Tistrella mobilis: one gene and its partner. The protein of the gene in region 1 binds, or shares a complex with, the protein of each later gene. Links are inferred from orthologs where the notes say so. Each region holds a gene or a part of one and is shown on either strand. Other genes may lie near its edges. The genes, in order: secA and secY.

What was found.
Region 2: the proteins of secA (region 1) and secY are in contact, whole or in part, in a crystal structure (PDB 3DIN), measured with the Thermotoga maritima proteins. The link is inferred for Tistrella mobilis from one-to-one orthologs. Residues at the interface, in WP_004082002.1 of Thermotoga maritima: Glu261, Ala262, Arg263, Lys300, Ala301, Arg302, Thr303, Ile304, Ile305, Leu323, Tyr324, Asp325, Pro326, Val329, Ser330, Tyr333, Ile336, Lys340, Phe345, Val349, Glu363, Phe364, Tyr374, Ser375, Gly376, Gly377, Glu393, Ile395, Thr482, Ser483; in WP_004081795.1 of Thermotoga maritima: Glu108, Gly109, Glu110, Glu111, Ala236, Glu237, Arg238, Arg239, Ile240, Thr241, Ile242, Gln243, Tyr244, Ala245, Arg246, Arg247, Val248, Thr249, Gly250, Arg251, Arg252, Val253, Tyr254, Gly256, Ala257, Ser258, Thr259, Tyr260, Leu261, Pro262.

What each region holds. Positions count from the first base shown.
Region 1 is NZ_CP121017.1:4,160,073-4,163,570, reverse strand. The notes cover bases 317-3,498. They hold secA (preprotein translocase subunit SecA), read right to left. Parts: upstream 3,193-3,498; coding sequence 517-3,192; downstream 317-516. Also shown: P7L68_RS24260 (ChaN family lipoprotein), read left to right, coding at 1-267. UniProt on the Escherichia coli protein: Required for protein export, interacts with the SecYEG preprotein conducting channel.
Region 2 is NZ_CP121017.1:655,475-658,722, reverse strand. What follows is about bases 114-3,045. They hold secY (preprotein translocase subunit SecY), read right to left. Parts: upstream 2,287-3,045; coding sequence 940-2,286; downstream 114-939. Other genes in these bases: rplO (50S ribosomal protein L15), read right to left, coding at 2,516-2,998; P7L68_RS08805 (adenylate kinase), read right to left, coding at 290-943; rpsM (30S ribosomal protein S13), read right to left, coding at 114-185. Also shown: more of rpsM, read right to left, coding at 1-113; rpmD (50S ribosomal protein L30), read right to left, coding at 3,055-3,248. UniProt on the Escherichia coli protein: The central subunit of the protein translocation channel SecYEG. Consists of two halves formed by TMs 1-5 and 6-10.

The DNA of each region.
Region 1 (3,498 bases):
CGGCGTTTTGATCGCTTCGTCATGGCTCAGCAGGTCTGGGATCGGGCCTTCGCCTGCAATATCGCCCGGGCGCTGAGGGATGCGGAGCCGCCGGCGGTGGTGCTGGGCATCATCGGTCGCGGCCATCTCGCCTTCGGCAACGGCACGCCCCACCAGCTGGCCGATCTGGGCATCCATGACACCGCGGTTCTGATGACCGGTTCTGCAGAAGACCCGTTTGCCCTGGCCCCTGGCGCGGCGGACGCGGTCTGGCGTTTCGACGCCTGATCCGGATCCGCCGGATGTGCCGTCCGCCCGCGGATGGCGGGATCCACGGTTTCGGGTGACAGCTTGTGGTGGTTTCAACCATCGCCGAGGTGCGCGCGCCCCATGTCTTCCGCTCCCCCCGCACTCGATGGCAGGGCCTGGGCACTGCTGCTCACCCTCGCCACGGTGGACGGGCGGCTCTTCCAACGCAAACGCCCGCGACATCCATGATGCCGCGGGCGTTTGCGCGTCGTCTGCAGCGGATCCGTCTCAGACCAGCCGGCCGTGGCAGTGCTTGAACTTCTTGCCGGAACCGCAGGGGCAGTTGCTGTTGCGGGGCGTGCGCTCCCAGCCGGCGGGCAGGGCCTCCGGCGGGGCATCCTCGCCCGGGGCATCGGTCACGGCCGCCGGGCCGGGCAGGCTTTCGGCGGTCGGCTGCATCGGCCGTTCCGCTTCCTGCGGCTGGGCGCCGGCCATGCGGATCTCCAGATGCGACAGCACCTGGGTCACGGTCTCGCGCATGCGATCCAGCATCGCCTCGAACAGCGAGAAGGCCTCGCGCTTGTACTCGTTCAGCGGATCCTTCTGCGCATAGGCGCGCAGCACGATGCCCTGGCGGAGATAGTCCAGCTGGAGCAGATGCTCCTTCCAATGGTGGTCGATGATCTGAAGCAGCAGGCTCTTCTCGACCCGGTGCATGGTCTCGGCACCATAGGCCTCGATCTTCTGCGCCATCACGGCATCGGATGCCTGGGTGATCCGCTCGCGCAGGATGTCGGGATCGATGCCTTCCTCTGCCGCCCAGTCCTTGATCGGCAGGTCGACCGCCAGCACCTTGCGGCAGCGCTCGGTCAGATCGTCGACCTTCCACTGCTCGGGGTAAGACTTCTCGGGGGCGTATTCCGAGACGATCTCACCGATGACCTCGTGGCGCATCGACAGCACGGTGTCGTCGACGCGCTCGGCATTCATCATCTCGCGGCGCTGTTCGTAGACGACCTTGCGCTGGTCGTTCATCACGTCGTCATAGCGCAGCAGGTTCTTGCGGATGTCGAAGTTGCGGGCTTCGACTTTCTGCTGGGCCTTTTCCAGCGCCTTGTTGATCCAGGGATGGGTGATCGCCTCACCCTCTTCCAGACCCAGCCGCTTCAGCATCCCGTCGATGCGCTCCGAGCCGAAGATGCGCATCAGGTCGTCTTCGAGCGAGACGAAGAATTTCGACGCACCGGGATCGCCCTGACGGCCCGACCGGCCGCGGAGCTGGTTGTCGATGCGCCGGCTTTCATGGCGTTCCGAGCCGATGACGTAGAGGCCGCCGGCCGCCATCACCTTCGCCTTGGCCTCTTCGAGCTGGGCTGCGATTTCGGCGGTGCGGCGGGTGCGCTCCGCCTCGTCGGTGACGTCGGCCAGTTCGACCTCGACCCGCATCTGAAGATTGCCGCCGAGCTGGATGTCGGTACCGCGGCCGGCCATATTGGTCGCGATGGTCACGGCACCCGGGCGGCCGGCCTGGGCGACGATCTGGGCTTCCTGCTCGTGATAGCGGGCGTTCAGCACCTGATGGGGCACGCCGGCCTCGGTGAACAGCCGCGAGATCAGTTCCGACTTTTCGATCGAGACCGTGCCGATCAGCACCGGCTGGCCCTTGGCCGAGGCCTGCTTCACCTCGGCGACGATCGCCTGGATCTTCTCGCGCTCGGTCCGGTAGACCTCGTCATCGGCATCCTTGCGCTGCACCGGCCGGTTGGTCGGGATGGCGACGACTTCAAGCTTGTAGATCTCGCCGAACTCGCCCGCCTCGGTCAGCGCCGTGCCGGTCATGCCCGACAGCTTCGGATAGAGGCGGAAATAGTTCTGGAAGGTGATCGAGGCCAGCGTCTGGTTCTCGTTCTGGATCGTCACCCGCTCCTTGGCTTCCAGAGCCTGGTGCAGGCCCTCGGAATAGCGGCGTCCGTCCATCATGCGGCCGGTGAACTCGTCGATGATGATGACCTTGTCATCCTTGACGATGTAGTCCACGTCGCGGGTGAACAGCTTGTGGGCGCGCAGCGCCTGGTTCACGTGATGGACGATGGCGACGTTCTCGACGTCGTAGAGCCCGCCCTGGATCAGACCGGCCTCGCGCAGCCCGGTCTCGATCCGCTCCTGGCCGGCCTCGGTCAGGATCACCGTGCGCTGCTTCTCGTCCTTTTCGAAATCCTCATCGCCCAGGCCGGGAATGAAGGTGTCGACCAGACGGTACAGGTCGGAATTGTCCTCGGTCGGCCCCGAGATGATCAGCGGCGTGCGTGCCTCGTCGATCAGAATACTGTCGACCTCGTCGACGACGGCGAAGTTGAACGGCCTCTGGACCATCTGGTCCAGACCGTACTTCATGTTGTCGCGCAGATAGTCGAAGCCGAACTCGTTATTGGTGCCGTAGGTGATGTCGGCGGCATAGGCGAGCCGGCGGGAATGGTCGTCCATGCCGGGCAGGATCACGCCGACCGTCAGGCCCAGGAAGCGATGGACCTGACCCATCCAGTGCGAGTCGCGCCGGGCCAGATAATCGTTCACCGTCACGACATGCACGCCCTTGCCCTCAATCGCATTGAGGTAGGCGGCAAGCGTCGAAACCAGGGTCTTGCCTTCGCCGGTCTTCATCTCGGCGATCTTGCCCTGGTGCAGAACCATGCCGCCGATCAGCTGGACGTCGAAATGCCGCTGGCCCAGTACCCGTCGCGCGGCCTCGCGCACGGTTGCGAAGGCATCCACCAGAATGGAGTCGGGCGTCTCACCTTTGGCGAGACGCTCGCGGAACTGGTCGGTGCGCGCGCGCAGCGCCGCATCGTCGAGGGCCTGAACCTCGGGCTCCTTGGCGTTGATGGCCTGCACCGCCCGCTGGAGCGACTTCACCGTCCGATCGTTGGCGGTTCCGAAAACCCGCCGGGCAAGAGCGCCGAACATGTAATCCCCTGACCTGCTCCACGAAACACGCGAGACCGTCCGGACCGGAGCATGCGGGGTGCGGACGGCGACGTCATCATGCGCGCGACTGAACATGGATGCGAGCGGAACCCGCCTCCACGAACGTTCCTCAAATAAGGGGTCGTGGGTGCCCTGTCAATCACGCGGGGGGTGCGGCCGGCGCTTCGTCGCCGATGGCGCTGCACGCTTGCAAGGTCATGGGTTTTCGGCACTTGTGATCAGCGTTGGCCTGTGCATCATGAGCGTCCTGATCTGCTGGCGGCGAAGTCGTCGGCAGGCGTCCTG
Region 2 (3,248 bases), 3.5 Mb from region 1 along the record:
CTGTCGATCACTTCACGGATGCGGATGACTTCGGCATCCGACAGCTCGTTCACACGCCGCTCGGCGGGGATTCCGACCTTGCCGCAGATCTCCTGCGACTTCGCCCGGCCGATGCCGTGAATGTAGGTCAGCGCGATCTCGACCCGCTTCGCGGTCGGGATATTCACACCTGCAATACGCGCCACGCTTGATTCTCCTTCGTCGACCGACGGTCTGCGCCCGCACGCGCCCACTCGGCGCGGAGGGGCGCGATTATAGGATGACCGTCGCTCAAGTCAACACTCTGATGTCAGGATCCGGCGTCCAAAATGGCCTTCAGCGCCAGGGTCACGTCATCGATGTCTGCCATGCCGTCCACCGTCCGCAGCAGCCCCTTCGCTTCGTAATAGGGCAGCAGCGGCGCGGTCTGGGCGTGATACGCCTCGAGCCGGCTCTTCACCGTCTCGGCATTGTCGTCCTTACGGCGGGTGAACTCAGTCGACCCGCACACGTCGCAGACGCCCTCGACCTTGGGCTTCTGGAAACTGTCATGATAGCCGGCGCCGCATTTTGCGCAGGCGAAACGGCCGGTGATGCGCTCGACCAGCGCACCGTCATCGACCTTCATCTCGATCACATGGTCGAGCTTCAGCCCCTGAGAGGCGAGCATCCCGTCCAGCGCCTCGGCCTGGGCCACGGTGCGCGGGAAGCCGTCGAGGATGAAGCCGTTGCGGCAATCGTCCTGGCCGATACGGCCGGCGATCATGTCGATGATCGCCTGGTCCGGCACCAGCTGGCCGGCATCCATGATCGCCTTGACGCGGTTGCCGAGCGCACTGCCCGACTTCACTTCGGCGCGGAGCATGTCGCCGGTGGACAGCTGCACGATGCCGTAGGCGTCGACCAGACGCTGCGACTGGGTGCCCTTGCCGGCACCGGGAGGTCCGAGGAGGATCAGGATCACGACCGCCGTCCTTTGAGTCGGGCCTTCTTGATCAGCCCTTCATACTGGTGTGCCAGCAGGTGGGACTGGATCTGGGCCACGGTGTCGATGGTGACGTTGACCACGATCAGCAGGCTGGTGCCGCCGAAATAGAACGGGACCGAGTACTCACTGATCAGAATTTCGGGGAGCGCGCAGACCGCTGCGATATAGGCCGCACCGATCACGGTCAGACGGGTGAGGACGTGATCGAGGTAATCTGCGGTGTTCTTGCCCGGCCGGATGCCCGGAATGAAGCCGCCATGCTTGCGCAGGTTGTCGGCCGTTTCTTCCGGGTTGAAGACGATGGCGGTGTAGAAGAAGCAGAAGAACAGGATCGCGCCGACATAGAGCGCCAGATAGAGCGGCTGGCCATGGGCCAGATTGGCCGTGAGCCAGGTCAGCCATTCCGGGCCGCCGCCGGTGGCGTTGAAGCTGGCGATGGTGGTCGGCAGCAGCAGGATCGAGCTGGCGAAGATCGGCGGAATCACGCCGGCGGTGTTGAGCTTCAGCGGCAGATGCGAGCTCTCGCCGCCATAGATCCGGTTGCCGACCTGGCGCTTCGGGTACTGCACCACGATCCGCCGCTGGGCCCGCTCCATGAACACGATGAAGGTGATCACGGCGATGGCCATGATCAGCAGCATCAGGATGAAGCCGGTCGACAGCGCACCGGTCCGGCCCAGCTCCAGCATCCGGGCCAGTGCGCCCGGCAGCTCGGCGACGATGCCGGTGAAGATGATCAGCGAGATGCCGTTGCCGACGCCACGGGCGGTGATCTGCTCGCCCAGCCACATCAGGAACATCGTGCCGCCGACCAGGGTGATCACGGTCGCCGCACGGAAATAGGCGCCGGGGTCGGCCACGGCGGACATGCCGCCGGCCTGAAGCCCCTCAAGGCCGACCGAGATGCCGTAGGCCTGCACGATCGCCAGGGCCACCGTGCCGTAGCGGGTGTACTGGTTCAGCAGCTTGCGCCCGCTCTCGCCCTCCTTCTTCAAGGCCGCGAAGCTCGGCAGAACCGCGGTCAGCAGCTGCACGATGATCGAGGCCGAGATGTAGGGCATCACGGTGAGCGCGAAGATGGTCATGCGACCGAGCGCGCCGCCGGCGAAGACGTTGAACATGCCGAGAATGCCGCCGGCGTTCTGATTGAACACCTCGGCCAGCACGGCGGGATTGATCCCCGGTACCGGGATGTAAGTGCCCAGGCGATAGACCAGCAGCGCGCCCAGGGTGAACCAGAGCCGCTTCTTCAGTTCCGTGGCCTTGCCGAAGGCCGCGAAATTCAGGCTGCCCGCAAGTTGGTCGGCGGAGGACGCCATCGCGGATGCGCTCCCGGCTTGAAGATGGGGATCAGGAATGTCGCGGTCGGGGTCGTCCCCCGCACGCGGACACACAGGTCGTCGAGTGGTCCGTCACGTCGTCCGGGCCGCTTGCATTCCAGGGCCGCGGATGCCGCGGTCCGGGAATGCGAGCGCGGGCAACCATCCCCCGGTCAGGACCGGCGGACGGTCACCCGTCAAGCCTGCTCGACGCAAGCCCCGGCCTGGATCAGGCCTGGGCCTCGTCGGCCGCCGGCGCCGCCGGCAGCTCGACCTTGCCGCCGGCCTTCTCCACCGCCGCCACAGCCGCCTCGGAGGCGCCGGTGACGTGGATGGTGACGGCCGAGGTGATCTCACCCTTGGCGAGGAGACGCACGCCGTCGCGGACGCGACGCACGAGACCCGCCTCGATCAGGGCCGCTTCGGTGATCTCGGTGCCGAGCTTGCCGGCATCGATCGCCTTCTGGATGCGACCCAGATTGACATGGACGAAATCGTTACGGAAGGGCGCATTCGTGAAACCACGACGCGGAAGGCGACGATGCAGCGGCATCTGACCGCCCTCGAAGCCCTTGATCGCCACGCCGCTGCGCGCCTTCGCACCCTTGTGGCCCTTGCCGGCAGTCTTGCCGGTGCCGGAGCCGGGGCCGCGACCGATGCGCTTGCGGTCCTTGGTCGCGCCGGGATTGTCCCTGAGCTCGTTGAGCTTCATGACACGGCTGTTCCTTGAAATCGTGTGTCTGGGGAAGGAGGCCCGGGGTCATCCCCTCAGGCCACCTCCTCCACCACCACGAGATGGGCCACCTTGGCGATCATGCCGCGCACCGAGGGGGTATCCTCGAGCACCCGGCTGCGATGCCGCTTGTTGAGGCCCAGACCGATCAGCGTCTGGCGCTGGTAGTCGGGACGACCGATCGGGCTGCCGATCTGGGTCACCTTCACCTGCTTCTTCGCCTCGGACA